DNA from 3 places in the Paraburkholderia sp. GAS32 genome. Region 2 is predicted to be linked to each of the others. Evidence: riboswitches for the same ligand, from Rfam matches in the RefSeq annotation. Region 2 holds a riboswitch; each other region holds the start of a gene.

Region 1 (6,058 bases), on a different contig from region 2:
CGCCATTTAACCTGAGACTTGCAACGCTTCCAGCAAGTCGGCCACGCTAGCAAACTCGCGATCGACTGCGGGCAATTCAGGGCGTCGCAGCATAACCACCGGCAAGCCGCGTTCGCGCGCGACCTCGAGTTTCGCTTCGGTGGCGCTGCCGCCGCTGTTTTTGCTGACGACGACATCGAATGCTTCCGCGCTGAACAGCGCTCGCTCCCCTTCGAGCGTAAACGGCCCGCGTGTCGCCAGAATTCGCGCACGTGGATTGGCTTCGTGTGCGCCGAGGCAGCGTATTGTCCAGAATTGCTGCGGCGGGATTTCGTCGAGATGCGCGAGCGGTTCGCGTCCGAGCGTGAACAGTGGTCGCTTGAATGAAGCAAGCGCGGCCGTAAGTTCGGTCCAATCGTCGACCATGCGCCAGTCGTCGCCAGCTTGCGGCTGCCAGCCCTCGCGGCGCAGCGCCCAGCACGGTACCTGCGCGGCGCCGCTCGCTTTCGCGGCATTGGCGCTGATCTGCGCGGCGTACGGATGTGTCGCGTCGATCACGAGGCTAATGCGTCTGTCCTCGATATAACGCGCCAACCCTTCGCTGCCACCGAAGCCGCCCACGCGCACCTCGCATGACAGATCGTCCGGCACCTTGCCAAGGCCCGCGAGACTGTACACATGCTCAGGGCCGAGCTGTCTGGCGATCCGCAAAGCGTCGCCGGTGCCGCCGAGCAGCAGGACCCGCATTATTGCGCGGCTCCGATCAGATTGCCCTGGCGATCGATCGCAAACATTTCGACCGCGACCTGCGGCGGCACGATAGCGCGCGCGACGGCCAGCGCGTGACGGCAGACGATATCGCCGAGTGGTACCTGCCGCGCGTGAGCCAACGCGACCGCCTGCTGACTCGTATTGGCGGCGAGGATCGCCGCCTGCAACGCGTCGTCGGCGCCATACTCCGCAGCCCAGGTCGCAAGCCGTTCCAGATCGATGCTCGAATTGCGGCTATGCAGATCGAGATGCCCGGCCGCCAGTTTGCTGAGTTTGCCGAAGCCGCCGCACACGCTCAAGCGCTCGACCGGCGCACGCTTCATATGCTTGAGCACCGCGCCGACGAAGTCGCCCATTTCGATCAGCGCGATGTCCGGCAGACCGTAATGCGCGCGCATCGCGTCTTCGCTTGCGTTGCCGGTGCAGGCCGCGAGATGCAGGTAACCGTTCGCCCGCGCGACGTCGATGCCCTGATGAATCGATGCGATATAGGCCGAGCACGAGAACGGCCGGACGATGCCGGTAGTGCCGAGAATCGACAAGCCGCCGAGAATGCCGAGGCGCGGGTTCATCGTTTTCAGTGCAAGTGCTTCGCCGCCTTCGACGCCGATCGTCACTTCGAAGCCGCCGCCGTACCCATGTTCCGCCGCGAGCTCGGTCAGATGCTCGGTCATCATCTTGCGCGGGACCGGATTGATCGCTGGTTCGCCGACGGGCAGCGTGAGGCCGGCGCGCGTCACGGTGCCAACGCCTGGCCCTGCGCGGAAGATCACACCCGGTTCGGCAAGCAGTCGCACGCGGGCGAATACGATCGCGCCGTGTGTCACGTCGGGGTCGTCGCCAGCGTCTTTCACCGTGCCCGCTTCCGCGCCGTCGGCGGTCAGGCGGCAGAACACCAGCGGCATCGGCACATGCTGGCCCTTCGGCAACACGATCTCCGCGACCTCGCTGACGATACCCGCGAGCAACAGACGCGCGGCCGCGAGCGACGTCGCGGTGGCGCAACTGCCGGTCGTGTAGCCGCTACGCAGCGGCGCGGGTTGTTCGGGCGTCTCTTCGCGCATTACGGGTGGGGTGGTGAGTCTGCGGGGGTGGCTGAGGTGCCGGATGTGCATATGGCGGCATTGATGCCACTAGCGCCGTTCGTGCTGCTCGTATTGCTCGTGCTGTTCGCGCCGCTCGCACGGAACGTGCCGTCGGCGCCGTCAGCCAGCTTCGTGACCTCCAGCAGCGTGATCGGCAGCGCCTGGCGCCACGTATCGAAGCCGCCAAGCGGCTGTGCGTCGGCCAGCGCAATGCGGGTCAACGTGCCACCGTGTTGCTCACGCCACGCTGCCAGCGCGGCCTCGCCTTGCAAGGTCACGGCATTGGCAACCAGACGTCCGCCGTCGCGCAGACGCGCCCAGCACGCGTCGAGCACGCCCGGCACCGTCACGCCACCGCCGATGAACACGGCATCCGGCACAGCCAATCCTTCCAGCGCATCAGGCGCGCGGCCAGCCACCAGTTGCAGACCCGGCACGCCCAACGCATCGCGATTGTGCTCGATGAACCGCTGCCGCTCCGCGTGCCCTTCGATCGCAATCGCGCGGCAGGTCGGGTGCGCGCGCATCCATTCGATGCCGATCGAGCCGCTGCCCGCGCCCACGTCCCATAGCAATTCGCCGGGCGTCGGCGCGAGGCGTGCCAGCGTGATCGCGCGGACGTCGCGCTTGGTCAACTGACCGTCGTGGCGAAAGGCGTCGTCGGGCAAGCCGACGGTCAGCGGCAAACGCGGGGCGCCTTCCGTTGCACGGCATTCAAGCGCGATCAGGTTCAACGCTGCCACTTCGCCCGCAGACCACTGGTCCGCACGGCCATCGATACACCGCTCCAGATCGCCGCCCAAATGTTCCAGCACGGTCATCCGGGTCGCGCCGAAACCGCGCGCATTCAGCAGTTCGGCCAGCGCGGCGGGCGTGCGCCCATCGGCACTCAGCACGAAGACGCGCGCGCCGTCGTGCAGATGAGCATTCAGCGTCGGCAATGGCCTTCCCACCAGCGAAACCGTGGCGACGTCCTGCAACGGCCAGCCAAGCCGCGCGGCCGCCAGCGACAACGACGACGGCGCCGGCAATACCCGCAACTCGCCTGCCGGCAACTGCCGCGCGAGGGTCGCGCCGACGCCGAACAGCATCGGATCCCCACTCGCCAGCACACACACCGACCCCGTACGCTCGGCCAGCAAAGGCGCGAGATCGAACGGCCTGGGCCATGCCTCACGGCGCGCGGCGAGGCGTGCGGGCAGCATCGCCAGATGACGTTCGCCGCCATAAACCACCGACGCTTCCAGCAAAGCACGCCGCGCGGGCCTCCCCAAGCCGGCGAAGCCGTCATCGCCTATGCCCACCACGGTCAGCCACGCCGGCATGCATCCATCCTCATTCTGTATCTTCAAATAATGCGCTGTGCCACGCCGATCAAAGCGTCCAGCCTCGTTGTGCTGTTCGAAAAAAGGCATAATACAGCCGCCGGTGCCCTTCGGGGCCGAAGAGGGAACACAGTGTTGCTGTGGCTGCCCCCGCAACTGTATGCAGCGAGTCCGCCTGCGCTCCGCGCCACTGGTTCGACCGGGAAGGCCGCGGCGGACCATGACCTGCCAGCCAGGAGACCTGCCGGCCAGACTGTTCGTGCCAGCCTACATCGGGCGGGGTGTACCGATGCCGCAGCAATCGCCGCTTTGCGGCTTGCTCGGGCCGTCGCGCGACGCTAAACCCGGTGTCCGTCTTGAATCAAGCTTCGCCCTCCACTGCTTTGCCCGATGCGGCCCTCGCGCTGCGGCCCTCGGCGTGCCCGGGGCTGCTGCGCATCGTCGCGGCGCGCGATGGGGGGATTTGCCGGATCAAATTGCCCGGCGGTGAGTTGAGCGCGGCGCAGGCCGCGGTGATCGCCGACGTCAGCGAGCGGCATGCGGCCGGTGTGGTCGAGCTGACCAATCGCGCGAATCTGCAGGTGCGTGGCGTGCGAAGCGGGCATGAAGCGGCGTTGATCGCGGCGCTGGTCGATGCGGGGCTTGGGCCGATTCGGGCGACCGGTGCGGTGGATGCTGACAGCTTGCTGCTAAAGACCTTGGCAAATACTTCAACCGCATCTCGGTTCGGCGCAGCGGATGCTTCGAATACGCGACCGACGACCGCACGACAAGCTCCTACCGCAATTTCGGCGTCCGCTGCGGACGATGTGCGCAATGTGATGGTGAGCCCAACTGCCGGGCGCGATCCATTTGCGCTGTTCGATACGAGGCCGCTTTGCGTCGAACTGCTCACGTTGCTGCAATCCGAAGCGCGTTTCGCGGCGCTATCGCCCAAATTCGCGCTACTGCTCGATGGTGGTGAGCGTCTTGCCAGACTCGATCATCCACATGATGTCTGGCTCGCGGCGACGCAAGCTGAAGACGGTGTGCGATTTGTGCTTGGATTGGCAGGTTGTCCGCCTGCTGTGGCGAACGCGGACGTTGACGTCAATGCCGATGCCGATGCCGATGCCGATGCCGATGCCTTCCAGCATATCGCGCGTACCGGCTCGCATAGCGCCGTTGACCATCCTCATCCGAATTACGCAGGCGCTCTCGCCGCAGTGCTGCCCGCGCAAGTCACAGACCTCGTCCGCGCGCTGCTGCATACGTTCCTCGATCTGGCCGCCCCAGATGCCACGCGCATGCGTCACCTGCTCGCCACGCATCCCGTCGACGCGCTATTGCAGCACACTCAAACGTACGTCGATTTCCCGCTGTCACGCGACACATCGCTTGCAAACTGGCTACGCCCCACGCCCGCCGATACCACGCTGCGACTCGGCGCGCACGCACAGCGAGTCGTGGGAATGCTGCACGTAGGCGGCCAACCGCCGCTCGGACGCCTCGACGCCACGACCTTGCGCGGCCTCGCCACGCTCTCGCAACAGCAAGGCAACGGCACGCTGCGCATGACGCCCTGGCAAAGCGTGTTACTACCCGATATCGCAGCCGATGCCGCACCCACCGTGCTCGCTGAAATGAACGCGCTAGGCCTCGCATGCGATCCAGCGCAGCCTATGACACGTCTGATCGCCTGCGCCGGTTCCACAGGCTGTGCAAAAAGCCTCGCCGACACCAAAGCCGATGCGTTACGGCTAGCAGATCGCTTGCCCGATGGCATCGACGTCCATCTGAGCGGCTGTCCGCGCTCATGCGCTGCCGCACATTGCGCGCCGTACACGCTGCTGGCTGCGGCGCCCGGCATCTACGACCTTTATCGACGCGACGGCCAGGCGGGTTTCGGCTCGCGCGTCGCGCACCAACTTACGATCGAACAAGCCGCCGACATGCTCGCCCCATTGGCACACCCGGCCCGGAGCCCCTCAGATGCTTGATTACATTCGCGACGGTCAGGAGATCTATCGCCAATCCTTCGCGACGATACGTGCGGAGGCCGACCTGTCGCGCATCCCCGCCGACCTCGAGAAACTCGCGGTGCGCGTGATCCACGCCTGCGGCATGGTCGACGTCGTTGAAGATCTTCAGTTTTCCGAAGGCGCAGGCACCGCGGGCCGTACGGCACTGGCGCAAGGCGCGCCGATTCTGTGCGATGCCGGCATGGTGGCGCAAGGCATCACGCGCGCACGCCTGCCCGCGAACAACGACGTGATTTGCACGCTGACGCATCAGGACGTGCCCGCACTCGCACGCGAACTCGGCAATACGCGCTCGGCGGCTGCGCTCGAATTGTGGCGGGCCCGGCTGGCCGGCAGCGTCGTCGTGATCGGCAATGCGCCGACCGCCCTCTTTCACTTGCTCGACATGCTCGATGCCGGCGCAGCAAAACCCGCACTGATCCTCGGCTTTCCGGTCGGTTTTGTCGGCGCGGCCGAATCGAAAGCGATGCTTGCCGAAGACAGTCGCGGCGTGCCCTACGTCGTGGTTCACGGTCGACGCGGCGGCAGCGCGATGGCCGCCGCTGCCGTGAACGCACTGGCGACGGAGGTCGAGTAAATGACGGTGCAAGGACGTTTATTCGGACTGGGCGTGGGCCCCGGCGACCCTGAGCTCATCACACTGAAAGCGCTGCGTTTGCTGAAAGCGGCGCCCGTGGTCGCGTATTTCGTCGCAAAGGGTAAGAAGGGCAACGCCTTCAGCATCATCGAGGCGCATCTGCATGACGCTCAACAGCATCTGCCGCTCGTTTATCCCGTCACGACCGAAGCGCTCGAACCGCCGCTTTCGTATGAAGTGATCATCGCCGACTTCTATGACACCGCTGCGGAGGTCGTCGCCGGCCATCTCGACGCGGGC
Region 2 (6,058 bases):
GCAGTTCCAGACGCTCGCGTGTATCGCCACAATGCCGCCAGGGCGCATCGCTCACCCGCTGCAATACCTCAGGACGTGGACCGTCCCACGCCGCAGCCCAGTCCACCGACAACGGATCGAACAGATGATCCATCAGCAGATCGCGCGCCAACGCGTCGATCAAACCAGCCTTGCCGCCCTGGCCATCGCCGACCGGAAAGCGCCCCAGCGCCAGCAACGTATCGCGCCGCTGCACACCCTCAGGCGACTGCCCGAACGTATGCAAGCCGTCGCGAATCTGCGCCTCCTTCAACTCGCACAGCCACGCATCGACGCGCGTCAGCAGCGCATCTTCATCGTCCTGACCGTTCGGCTCCGCAAGACTCAACTCGTCATGCAGCTTATGCTCGACGATGGTCGCGAGAATGGTGCGCCTCAACAGCTTCGAGCGGCGCGGGTCGACCATCAGTGCTTCATAGTATTCGTCGACCTGGCGCTCGAGGTCCTGCAACGGCCCGTAACTTTCGGCGCGCGTGAGCGGCGGCATCAGGTGATCGATGATGACGGCCTGCGCGCGACGCTTCGCCTGACTGCCCTCGCCCGGATCGTTGACGATGAACGGATACAGATGCGGCATCGGGCCGAGAATCAGATCGGGCCAGCAGGCATCGCTCAACGCGACGCTCTTGCCGGGCAGCCATTCGAGATTGCCGTGCTTGCCGACATGCACGACCGCGTCGATGCCGAACTGATGACGCAGCCAGAAATAGAACGCCAGATACGCATGCGGCGGCACGAGTTCAGCGTCGTGATAGCTCGCGTAATCGCCCTGCTCGCGCGAACGCGACGGCTGAATCCCAACGAACACCTGCCCGCAACGCCAGCCCGCGATCATGAAACGGCCGCGCCGCAGTGTCGGATCCTGCTCGGGTGAGCCCCAACGCGCGTTCAGCGCATTGCGAGCTTCGGCGGGCAACGCATTGAAGTACACAAGATAGTCGTCGAGCGCGAGGCTTTGCAACGCAGGCCGCAAGTCACGCACGACCGGATCGTTGGTCACGCCTTCGGTCAGCTTCTTCAACAGCGCGTCACCGTCGGCGAGCAGCTCGGCCACGCGATATCCCTCATCGCGCAACATGGACAGAATGCCGACCACCGAGGCCGGGGTGTCGAGCCCTACGCCATTGCCGATGCGCCCTTCGCTCATCGGATAGTTGGCGAGGATCAGCGCAAGTTTCTTGTCCGCGTTATCGAGCGTGCGCAGACGGCACCAGCGGCGGCTCAATTCGGCCAGAAAGCCGACGCGTTCGAGGTCCGGTTGGTAGCGGACCACGTCGACTTCGGTATGCGGACAACGATAGGCGAGGCCCTTGAAGCTGATCGCCCGCGTGATGATGCGGCCGTCCACTTCCGGCAGCGCAATATGCATGGCGATATCGCGCGAGTTGAGGCCCTGATTGTCCTTGACCCAATCCTCGCGATTGCCGCCGCTCAGGATCACCTGCATCACCGGCGCGTCGCCGGCGAGCGCAAGCGGCTCGGGGTCATCGATAGCGGACGCGGCGAATGCGGTTGTATTCAGCACCAGCGCGACATCATGTTGCGCGCACAACTGCTGTACGACGTCGCGGCTCATCGCGTCTTTAAGCGAGGTAATCGCGATCGGCAGCGGATTCAGGCCTTGCGCTTCGAGCGCATCGATCAGGGCGTCGAACACGGCCGTGTTGGCCGCTTGCAGATGCGCCTTGTAGAACAGAATCGCAGCGACCGGCGCGCCCTCCCGCCAGCGCGCCTGCCAGTCGGCAATGGTCGGCGTGTCGCGTTCGGGATGGTAGAGCGTCGCGGCAGGCAACGCGCGCGGCAGCGCAGGCTCGCGCCCCCAGCCAAGCGCGCGGTACGCGAGAAAGCGCAGGAACGCCTCGGCATTCTGCGGGCCGCCTTCACGCAGATAGCGCCATAGCTGATGACACAGATCGGCGTCGGCGGTGCTGCGCGCGAGAAGATTCGGGTCTTCCTGCAGATCGCCGGAGAACATCGCGAGCGTCTGCTGCTTGCGCTCGGCGAGCGCGACCACCTGTTCGATGCCGTACGGCCAGTACGCCTCGCCGCCGAGATGATCGACCACCACGACACGCGCATGCTGCAACACGTCTTCGACATAGAAATCGACCGAAGCCGGTTGCCGCAAATACGTGACGTTCGCAAGCCGCACGCTCGGAAAACCCGCGCCCAGACGAGGAAACACGCTCGCGAGCAACGACAGCGTGGTATCCGCGGAGCTGAGCACCACGATATCGGCGGGCCGTTGATCGATCCGGATCACGCCCTGTGTATCGTCGACAAAACCGCCCGGCGTAGTGCGCAGCAGATGCATGACAGGTTACGCCTGTTGCGGCTGGGCGCTGTTCGCGACGGCGCCCAACGCAGCGTCGAATGCCTGTTGCAGCGCGGCCTGGTCGAGGTCTTCGCCGATCAGCACGAAGCGGCTTTGTTGCTCTGCGCCCGTTTCACCCGCTTGCCAGCGCCGGTCGAAATAACTATCGAAACGACGGCCCACGCCCTGGATCACCAAGCGCATCGCCGCACCCGGCAACGCCGCGAACCCTTTCACGCGGTAAATCGTGTTGGTTTCGACGAGGCCCTGCAACGCGGCGATCACGGCTTCGCGCGACGAAACATTCGCGTGCACCACCACCGAATCGAACTCGTCGTGATGGTGATCGGCGTCTTCGGCCGAACCGTGATGGTCGTGGCGCAGATGAATCGTTTCTTCCGACGCCGCTTCAAGGCCCAGCAGCGTATGCAGGTCGAGTTGACCCATCTGCGCGCGCACGATCTTCACTTGCGGCGGAATTTCTTCGCGGATGGTGGCCTCGACAGAAGCCTGCTGCGCGTCGTCGAGCAGATCCGTTTTGTTCAGAATCACCAGATCGGCCGCCGACAATTGGTCTTCGAACAATTCGTGCAACGGCGATTCGTGATCGAGATTCGGATCGGCCTTGCGTTGCGCATCCACGGCGACCGGGTTGTCGGCGAACTGGCCGCTCGCCGCGGCCGGGCCGTCAACCACGGTAACGACCGCGTCGACGGTAAAGCTATTCTTGATCTGCGGCCAGTTGAACGCCTGGACCAGCGGCTTCGGCAATGCGAGGCCGGACGTCTCGATCAATACATGATCGATCTGCTCGCGGCGCTCCACCAGCTTTTCCATCACCGGGAAAAACTCTTCCTGCACGGTGCAGCACAGGCAGCCGTTCGCGAGTTCATACAGTTGCCCTTCGGTTTCGACGCCGTTTTCATCGCAGCCGATGCCGCAACCCTTGAGGATTTCCCCGTCGATGCCGAGTTCGCCGAACTCGTTGACGATCACCGCGATGCGCTTGCCGCCCGCATGCTGAAGAATGTGCCGCAGCAGCGTGGTCTTGCCGCTGCCGAGAAAGCCCGTGACGATGGTGACGGGGATCTTGCGCATTTGAGTTTGCATCGTGAGGTCCATCCGTAGGAGCTGCTCGTGCACGCCGGCGCATTGTGTACAGGTTGGGCAAACGGGGCACATGCCCCAAACCACGACATTAACCAGACACGGGGACGAACAACGGCGTTGCCGAGGCAACCGAAAAACAGAAAACGAGAATGAGGTCATGAACGCGCCACCGCATCCCCGCGATGGTCGTTCTTCGTAGTCTGGCCGGTATCCGGGCTGGCGAAAGCGCCGCTTCCCCTTCCCGGACGAGTGGTTTCTCGCCCAGTGGTTATATGCCGACGCGGCCTTGCGCGTGGACATCGAAGCCGGCTCCGCGGCGCTCTTGAACGCACCGCTTTTCGCTTACCGTTGCGGGGGCAGCACAGGTTGACCCGGTCCATTGCAGGTGGGCACCCTGTTTCCCGTTTAACTGCATGCGCACGAGCGCGCACGCGAGCACCAAAGTGCGTGCGAGTGTAGGCCGAGCGCCCCGTGCCGTCAAGGAACCGCGGGCTGCGGCAAGGCCTTTCCACAGTGCCGGCGCGGCCCGCCGTGTGCTATCGTATGCGCGCGTTTGGTGCCCGCATATGCGTTCACATGTGCAGTTAAACGGGAAACAGGCCGCGCTCGCTGCGCTCAACCTGTGCTGTCCCCGCAACGGTAAGCGACCTGCGGTGCTTTCGCATCGCGCATGCGTTTTTGATGCCACTGTCCGACGAATCCGGACGGGAAGGCAAAACGCATGAGGCCGCCAGCCCGGATACCGGCCAGACGCGGAGGCAGCGAACGTCACGCTGCCGGCCGCCGGAATCCGCGAGGGACGGATGTGAAGGCGCTGAAGCACGACGTCGCGCGGCCGTTGGCGTTTCCCTGTGAGAAACGCGGCGAGCAGCGTTATTCGTCGCGCGTAATCCGTAGCACCGCATGACCTCAATTTCCGTCGCCTCCGGCCTCATCGAGCCTCATCCGTTTCCGTTTATCACGACATGGCGCACGCCATGCACGCCGCAATGAGCCGCGCCTGGCTGATCGGCGCCGGCCCCGGCGATGTCGAACTGATGACGCTCAAGGCAACGCGCGCGTTGGCGCAAGCCGATGTGGTCCTGGTCGACGATCTGGTGAACCCCGACGTGCTGCAGTTCGCGCGCGCCGACGCGCTGGTCGTGTACGTCGGCAAACGTGGCGGGCATCCGTCGACGCCGCAGGCCGGCATCGTCGCGCAAATGCTCGAACATCTGCAGGCGGGACGCAGCGTCGCCCGTTTGAAAGGCGGCGATCCGTTCGTGTTCGGCCGTGGCGGCGAAGAACAGCAAGCGCTACATGCCGCGGGCATCCGCGTGGACGTGATCAACGGCATCACCGCCGGGATTGCGGCGCCCGCGGCAATCGGCATTCCTGTGACGCATCGCGATCACGCGCAAGGTGTGGTGTTCGTCACCGGACACGGCGCCGGCAGCGGCGAGCCGGACTGGGCCGCGCTCGTCGCCACGCGGATGACGCTGGTGATTTACATGGGCATGCGGCGGCTGAACGAAATCGTCGACGCGTTGCTCGCGGCCGGGATGAGCGCCGATACGCCGTGCGCGGCGATCGAATCGGCTACGCGCCCCGAGCAACGGCATGCGCTCGCGCGGCTCGGCGAGTTCGCGGATACGGTCTCGCGCGCCGGGCTCGGCTCGCCGGCGATCGTGGTGATCGGCGGTGTGGCGTCGCTGGCGTTGGCGCGGCATGCGGTGAATGTTGGCAGCGAACCCCGCGGACACGCAATGAAAACGCTAACGGTCGGTATCGGTTGTCGTTTGCACAGCTCCGCCGAGGAAATCGAAACGGCTGTACGTGCCACGCTCGGCTCGCATCCATTCGACGAAATCAGCACGATCGCCTCGGTCGACGTCAAAGCCCAGGAAGCCGGCTTACTCGAATTCTGCGCACGTCATGCGCTGCCGCTGAAGCTGTTCAGCCGCGAGCAAATTGCGGCGATCTCCGTGGACGATCCGTCGGCGGCCGCACGCGAGCATCTCGGCATAGACGGCGTCTGTGAGCCGTGCGCCTTGCTCGCTGCGGCGGCCGAATCTGGTGCAGCCAGCGTACCTGGTGCGGCCCATGCATCGGTTGGATCAATTACCCCAGTTGCCTCGTCTGCAGCCGACACCCCCAACGCACGGCTACTCGTGCGCAAAACCGTACACGCCGGCGTCACAGTCGCGATAGCATCGACCACCGCCCGCCCCGCCCGCGAACACACAAACACCGACGCTCAAGAACAGGACCTCCCATGAAGACCGATCCCGAATCCCATCAGCGCATGACCGAACGCCGGCGCGAGGGCCATGAGAAAAAGCAGGCCAGCGCCACCGTCGAAAAAGGTCTGCTGATCGTCAATACCGGCACCGGCAAAGGCAAAACCACCGCAGCGTTCGGCATGGCCGTGCGCGTGCTCGGGCACGGCATGCGCCTCGGCGTCGTGCAATTCATCAAGGGCGCGCTGCATACGTCGGAGCGCGACTTCCTCGGCGCAATCGCCAATTGCGACTTCGTCACGATGGGCGACGGCTACACCTGGAACACGCAGAATCGCGACGCCGACATCGCCACCGCGCGCAAAGGGTGGAACGA
Region 3 (6,058 bases), on a different contig from region 2:
GCGGAGCGCGCGTGCGCACTTGCTGGTGGCGATGCAGCCGATACGCTGCTGATCGTGCCGCAATTCCTCGCGAGTGCCGACGTTAGCGCGCATGTGTTGCCGTCATCCACGCTGCATTGGGAATGGGCTGGCTGGATGGGCGGCGACAACGCCGAAGGTCCGGCGCCGCTCAGTTCGTTCGATGTACTCGACGCCATCCTGCAGACGCTGGCGTCGAGCGCGCAGTTTGCGTCGCTAACCGAGGTGGTGATCGCCGGGCATTCGGGTGGTGGCCAGGTGGTGCAGCGCTATGCCGTGGTGACGCGAGGTGAGGCGCCGCTCGTCGCGCGCGGAATCGCGCCGCGCTATGTGGTCGCGAATCCTTCGTCGTATGTGTACTTCGACGCGATGCGGCCGACCGCGTCCGGTGAATTCGCGGCGTTCGATGCGGCGGCGTGCCCGTCGTTTAATCGCTGGAAGTATGGGCTCGAAGATTTGCCTGCCTATGCTTCGAGTGGCGGGGAGGCGGGCTCCGCTGATGCGCTCGAATCGCGCTATGCGCGCCGCGACGTCACTGTGCTGCTCGGCGGCGCGGATTGCGATCCGCAGCATCCGGCACTCGACCGTTCATGCGCTGCGCAGACTCAAGGCGAGCATCGGCTGGGGCGCGGACTGGCTTACGCGCGCTATATGGCGGCGAGGCATCCGGAAGGGGCGGCGAAGCATCGTACGTTTGTGATCGACGGCGTTGGGCACGATACGAAGGGGATTTTTGCATCGGTGCAGGGGCTGGCGGCGTTGTTCGGCAAGGCATGAAGCGTGCTACTGCGATAAGGCCAGCTTTCAAAGGACTGTGCCGACATGAACAAGACCCGAATCCTCGCGGCCACGATCGCCGCTGTATCGCTTAGCGCCTTGCTGCCGTGCAGCGCGAATGCCGACGATGCGCCTAGCCCGTGCGCATCGCTCAAACGGATCGTTGCGGCTGCGCCGGACGGCCTGGCTTCACTGACACCGGAAGACGGCAAGGGCGTCGCGCAACCCTACGGCGATGACGCCCAGTGTTCGGCGAGCCGCGGGAGTTATCAATGCACGTGGACGCCGCATCACGACGCCGGTTCGAGTGCGGACGCGCTGCAGGGCGTCGCGGCGGACATCGCCTCGTGCCTGCCGGACGCGACGCATGACCAGAATTCACCCGGACGTCAGCATTTTTATCTGGGCACGCGCGCCAAACGGACCGATATCACATTGACGCGGGCTGATTCGAGCAAGTTGCGGCTGGTTGTATCGGGCAAATGAGTGGGCAGATGCGTTTCGGGCTGTCCGCGCGCGGCCCTTATTGCGACGCCGGCCACCATGTCCAGCCGCGTCGCGAGCGTCGCAACTCGACCATCGAGAGCGGCGCGATCTCGATGCGTGGAAACACGGCCGGCGGCGCTCCAAGCGCATGAACGATCGCGGCCCGGATCACAGGCGCGTGCGTGACGGCGACCACGTTTTGCGTGTTGCCTAGTATGACGCCCTCGCTCAACGCACCGTTTAGCGCATCGAGCCACTGTCCCACCCGCTTCACGAGTTGACTGAATGACTCGCCGCCGTGCGCGGCTGCGTCGGGATCATGTGTCCAAGTGGCGAGGTCGTGCGATGCTTCGAGCGCGAGATCGGCAAGGCGGCGGCCATGCCACAGGCCGTAGTCCATATCCGCCAGTCCTTTGTCGACCGATGTGCCTTGGCCCAATGCCGCGGCACCGAGCCCCAGGGCCGACGCCGTGTCGCGCGCACAAACGGCCGGGCTGACGAAAACCGCCGCGTCGTCCGGAATCGACAGGCGTGCTCGTGCGGCGGCCGCTTCGGCGAGGCCACGTGCATCGAGCGGGTCGTCGGCGGGGAAGCGGCCCGCGCGCATCGCCGCGGTCGATGCGTGGCTGATCAGTAACAGCCGTGTGTCCATTCAGTTGATTTCCATAAAGACCGGACTAAAGCGGGACGCCGCGTGCATGCTTTACGTTGCCGGGAGGCAAAGTTTAGCGCGTAGAATAGCGTCACTGCGAAGCACGGAAGCCGGTGAGAGCCCGGCGCGGTCGCGCCACTGTAATCGGCATTCACGAGCCGAAAGCCAGACCTGAGCTTCGCACCATCCCTCTTCAATCGACTATCGGGGCGCGTTACCCCCAGGAGATGTCAATTATGACCAACGCTGTTTTCGATTCCACGACACAGCCTGTCGCCCAACCCACGCCGATTCCGCTGCGTGAATTGCTGCCTTGGGTCGTGTTTGGCGGCTTGCTGCTGTTGCTCGCGCTGTATTTCGTTGGTGCGGAACAGGGTGCCACGTCGCTGGTGCCTGGCATGTATGTGCATGAATTCGTGCACGACGGCCGCCATCTGCTCGGCTTTCCCTGCCACTAACGGAGTCGAACATGGTTGGTAAATTGTTGGTACGCGGGATGCTTGCAGGCATCGCCGCGGGATTGCTCACGTTCGGCTTCGCGAGATTGGTGGGCGAACCGCAGGTCGACCAGGCGATTTCCTTCGAGGAAAAGGCCGACGCCGCCAAAGGCGAAGCGCCCGAATCCGAACTGGTGAGCCGCGGCACCCAGGCGGGCCTGGGATTGTTGACTGGCGTGGTCACGTACGGCGCCGCGTTCGGTGGCCTGTTCTCGCTGGTGTTCGCGTATGCGTATGGCCGCGTCGGCGCGCTGAGTGCGCGCGCGTTGTCCGCATGGCTCGCGCTTGGCGCGTTTATTGCGCTGGTGATCGTTCCGAACATCAAGTACCCGGCGAATCCCCCTTCGGTGGGCGACCCCGAGACGATCGGGACGCGGACCGGCTTGTTCTTCCTGATGATCGCGATCTCGCTGGCCGCAATGGTGTTCTCGCTGAAGGTTCGGCGCCGCGCGGCGCTGAAGCTGGGCGCGTGGAATGGCTCGATTGTGGCGGGCCTGGTGTTCGTCGTGATCATTGCTGCCGTGCAACTGTCGATGCCGACGATCAACGAAGTGCCGGCGGCTTTCCCGGCGGTGCTGCTGTGGAAGTTCCGCGTCGCGGCCATCGGCATGCAGGTGGTTATGTGGACGACAGTTGGGCTGCTGTTCGGCGCCCTCGTCGAGCGAAGCAAATTGCTGGCTCCCGCGAGCCGCAGCGCCGCGAAGTCCGCTTACCTTTGATGTGAATGGCGTGACCGCGCGAGCCGCGGTCACGCCGGCGTGCAGCGCGAGAGAAGTTAAATACATCAAGTACTTGGCGCGTTTGCAGGAATGTTATCCACAGGCTTGCGAACATTTTCTGTGGACAAGTTCCATGGCCGCATAACGTTATGCGAATCGCTTGGTTGCCCGAAGCCGGGGCAAATCCGACACACTCCAATCTCAAGCAAACCGAGCCTGGAGCCATGTCGAATACATCAAACCTGCGCCCATCATGGGCCACTCGCATCACGACACTTCTGCTGCTGGCCGCATCGGCAATAACGACGACAACGGCAATCGCAGCGCCACCTTCGGGCGATCCGATCCTGATAGGCGTCAGCGGCCCGCTGACCGGACAGAACGCTCAGTACGGCGCGCAATGGAAAGCCGGCTTCGATCTTGCATTGGATGAGATCAACAGCCACAACCGCATCAACGGCCGCCCGCTGAACTACGTCTTCGAGGACAGCCAGAGCGACCCGCGCCAGTCCATCACGATCGCGCAGAAATTCGTCAACGACCCGCGCATCCTGATCGAACTCGGCGACTTCTCCAGTCCGGCTTCGATGGCCGCCTCGCCGATTTATCAGCATGCCGGCCTCGTGCAACTCGGTTTCACCAACTCGCATCCTGACTTCACCAAAGGCGGCGACTACATCTGGAGCCCGTCAGTCAGCCAGGCCGACGCCCAGCCGCTGCTTGCCGACCTCGCCGTGAAAACGCTCGGCCTCAAGCGCATCGCCGTGCTCTATCTGAACACCGACTGGGGACGCACCAGCAAGGACGTCTTCGTCAAAGCCGCCAACGAACGCGGTGCGCAAGTCGTGGCGGCAGAGGGCTATCAGTCGGCCGAGAAAGATTTCCGCGCGACGCTGGTGCGCGTGAGCGCTGCGAATCCGGATGGCATCGTGTTGATCTCGTACTACTCCGACGGCGCGCAGATCGCCCGCCAGGCGCGCACAAGCGGTATCAACCTGCCGATCGCCGCAGCCAGTTCCGTGTATTCGCCGAAATTCCTCGAACTCGGCGGGACGGCTGTCAACGGTGTGGCGACGAACACCAGCTTCTTCCCTGGTGAATCCGGGCCTGAAGTGCAAAGCTTCGTCAAACGCTTCGAGGCGAAATACCACCGTGAGCCGGACGCTTTCAATGCTTATGCGTATGACGCTGTCATCATCGCCGCCTATGCGCTGCGCGCCGGCGGCCCCGACCGCAAAGCCGTGCGCGATGCGCTGCCGAAGCTGCATGACATTCCGAGCGTCGTGTTCGGCAAGGCCAATTTCGATCCGGCGACGCGTCGTGTGATCGGCGTGAAAAACATCAACGTGGTGGTGAAGAACGACAAGTGGGCGTTGCTTGAGAGTAAGGCGACGGTTGCCCAGAAGTAGGTATTTCGCTGTATGTCGAACGCTCCGAACATTCACAACATTCACGTCTTTTGTGCCATGAGCCTTTTACTCGACCACATTGTGATTCGCGTCCACGACCTGACGCAGACCATTGAAGATTTCACGGCGCTCGGTTTCACCGTGCAGCAAGGCGGTACCCATGCCGATGGCGTGACGCACAACGCGCTAATCGGTTTCGCCGACGGCAGTTACATCGAGCTGATCGCTTTCTTGCAGGCGGCGCCGCAGCGTCGCTGGTGGGATGTGGGGCAGCGTCATGGCGATGGATTTGTTGATTACGCGTTGTTGCCGTCGAGCGTGGGTGCTGTGATTGACGCCGCGCATGGGCGGGGCTTGCAATACGACGGGCCACAGGCAGGTGGGCGCGTCCGCCCGGACGGCGCGCGGCTCGAGTGGCAGACCGGCCGCCCGCAAACCAGCGACTTGCCATTCCTGTGCGGGGATATCACGCCGCGTGATCTGCGTGTGGCTGAAGGCGCAGTGCGTGAACATGCGAACGGTGTGCGAGGGGTGGCGAGCTTGACGGTCGCTGTGGAGGATTTGAAGGCGAGTTTGCAGCGGTATCGGGCGTTGCTTGGTTTTGCGGACGCGCGGACGGTGGCTTTGCCGGGGCTGGGGGCAGCGTCGGCGACGGTGTCGATTGGTGATGCGTCGGTTGTGTTGCTGAGCCCCGTGCATGTCGATGCCGCGAGTGTTACCCCCGAAGGCGCGGCGTTGCGCCGGCAACTCGCCACGCGTGGGGAAGGGGTGTTGGGTGTCGCTTTGCGCGCTGATGGTAAAGCGCAGTCGCGAGTGCTCGACCGTGATCGCACGCATGGCGCGTGGTTCGAGATCGTCGCGGGATGAGGGGAATCGCCTTTCGGCGCGCAGCGTGCAGCGCTTAGGAAGTTAAGTGGATCAAGTAGTTGGTGCTGTTGTGGGGTTGTTATCCACAGGCTTGCGAACATTTTCTGTGGACAAGTTCACAACAGCTACCGTCCCTTAACGCCGTGGGCAAACAGAATCCGAATCCCATCGCCGCTTACGCGCTCCTACGCCTAAGCGCCCAATTGAACGCGGGACCGGTCCGTGGCTTGGCGGCGCGTCCAGCCGGGACGGGTGGTCATCGTGTGGAGCGCAATCAGGTCGCGTCGTGGAAAATCACCCCGAGCGTGTGCCGGTGACCCGACCGCAGGCGGCTCACGCCGTGTCGCAGATTCACCCGATACACGCCGCGCGTGCCCTGCACCGGCCGGTGATGAACCGCAAACACCACTGCGTCGCCCTTGCCGAGCGGCACGACTTCCGTGCGCGACTGCATCCGCGGACGCTGCTCCGTCATGACGAACTCGCCGCCCGTGAAATCCTGGCCTGGCTCCGAAAGCAGAATCGCGACCTGAAGCGGGAACACGTGTTCGCCGTATAGATCCTGATGCAGGCGGTTGTAGTCGTCCTTGGCGTATTGAAGAATCAGGGGCGTTGGACGCAGCTGGCCGGCGG

What was found. A riboswitch is a leader RNA that binds a small molecule or an ion and turns the genes downstream of it on or off. The one in region 2 is predicted to bind cobalamin.
Region 1: it holds a riboswitch for cobalamin, as region 2 does, so the genes downstream of both, P3T25_RS05250 (precorrin-3B synthase) here and cobA (uroporphyrinogen-III C-methyltransferase) in region 2, are expected to answer to the same signal.
Region 3: it holds a riboswitch for cobalamin, as region 2 does, so the genes downstream of both, P3T25_RS34690 (CbtB domain-containing protein) here and cobA (uroporphyrinogen-III C-methyltransferase) in region 2, are expected to answer to the same signal.

What each region holds. Positions count from the first base shown of each region.
Region 1 covers NZ_JBNPVS010000003.1:280,096-286,153, reverse strand. The annotation lists gene P3T25_RS05265 (cobalt-precorrin-6A reductase) at 7-729, opposite strand; gene P3T25_RS05260 (cobalt-precorrin-5B (C(1))-methyltransferase) at 726-1,814, opposite strand; gene cbiE (precorrin-6y C5,15-methyltransferase (decarboxylating) subunit CbiE) at 1,814-3,160, opposite strand; cobalamin riboswitch at 3,245-3,423, shown strand; gene P3T25_RS05250 (precorrin-3B synthase) at 3,508-5,139, shown strand; gene P3T25_RS05245 (precorrin-8X methylmutase) at 5,132-5,758, shown strand; gene P3T25_RS05240 (precorrin-2 C(20)-methyltransferase) at 5,759-6,058, shown strand, end outside.
Region 2 covers NZ_JBNPVS010000077.1:4,997-11,054, forward strand. The annotation lists gene cobN (cobaltochelatase subunit CobN) at 1-2,353, opposite strand, end outside; gene cobW (cobalamin biosynthesis protein CobW) at 2,360-3,463, opposite strand; cobalamin riboswitch at 3,649-3,921, opposite strand; cobalamin riboswitch at 4,001-4,228, shown strand; gene cobA (uroporphyrinogen-III C-methyltransferase) at 4,453-5,721, shown strand; gene cobO (cob(I)yrinic acid a,c-diamide adenosyltransferase) at 5,718-6,058, shown strand, end outside.
Region 3 covers NZ_JBNPVS010000038.1:75,009-81,066, forward strand. The annotation lists gene P3T25_RS34675 (alpha/beta hydrolase) at 1-795, shown strand, start outside; gene P3T25_RS34680 (hypothetical protein) at 841-1,281, shown strand; gene P3T25_RS34685 (histidine phosphatase family protein) at 1,319-1,933, opposite strand; adenosylcobalamin (AdoCbl) riboswitch at 2,029-2,116, shown strand; gene P3T25_RS34690 (CbtB domain-containing protein) at 2,170-2,391, shown strand; gene P3T25_RS34695 (CbtA family protein) at 2,403-3,149, shown strand; gene P3T25_RS34700 (ABC transporter substrate-binding protein) at 3,374-4,558, shown strand; gene P3T25_RS34705 (VOC family protein) at 4,616-5,425, shown strand; gene P3T25_RS34710 (2OG-Fe(II) oxygenase) at 5,700-6,058, opposite strand, start outside.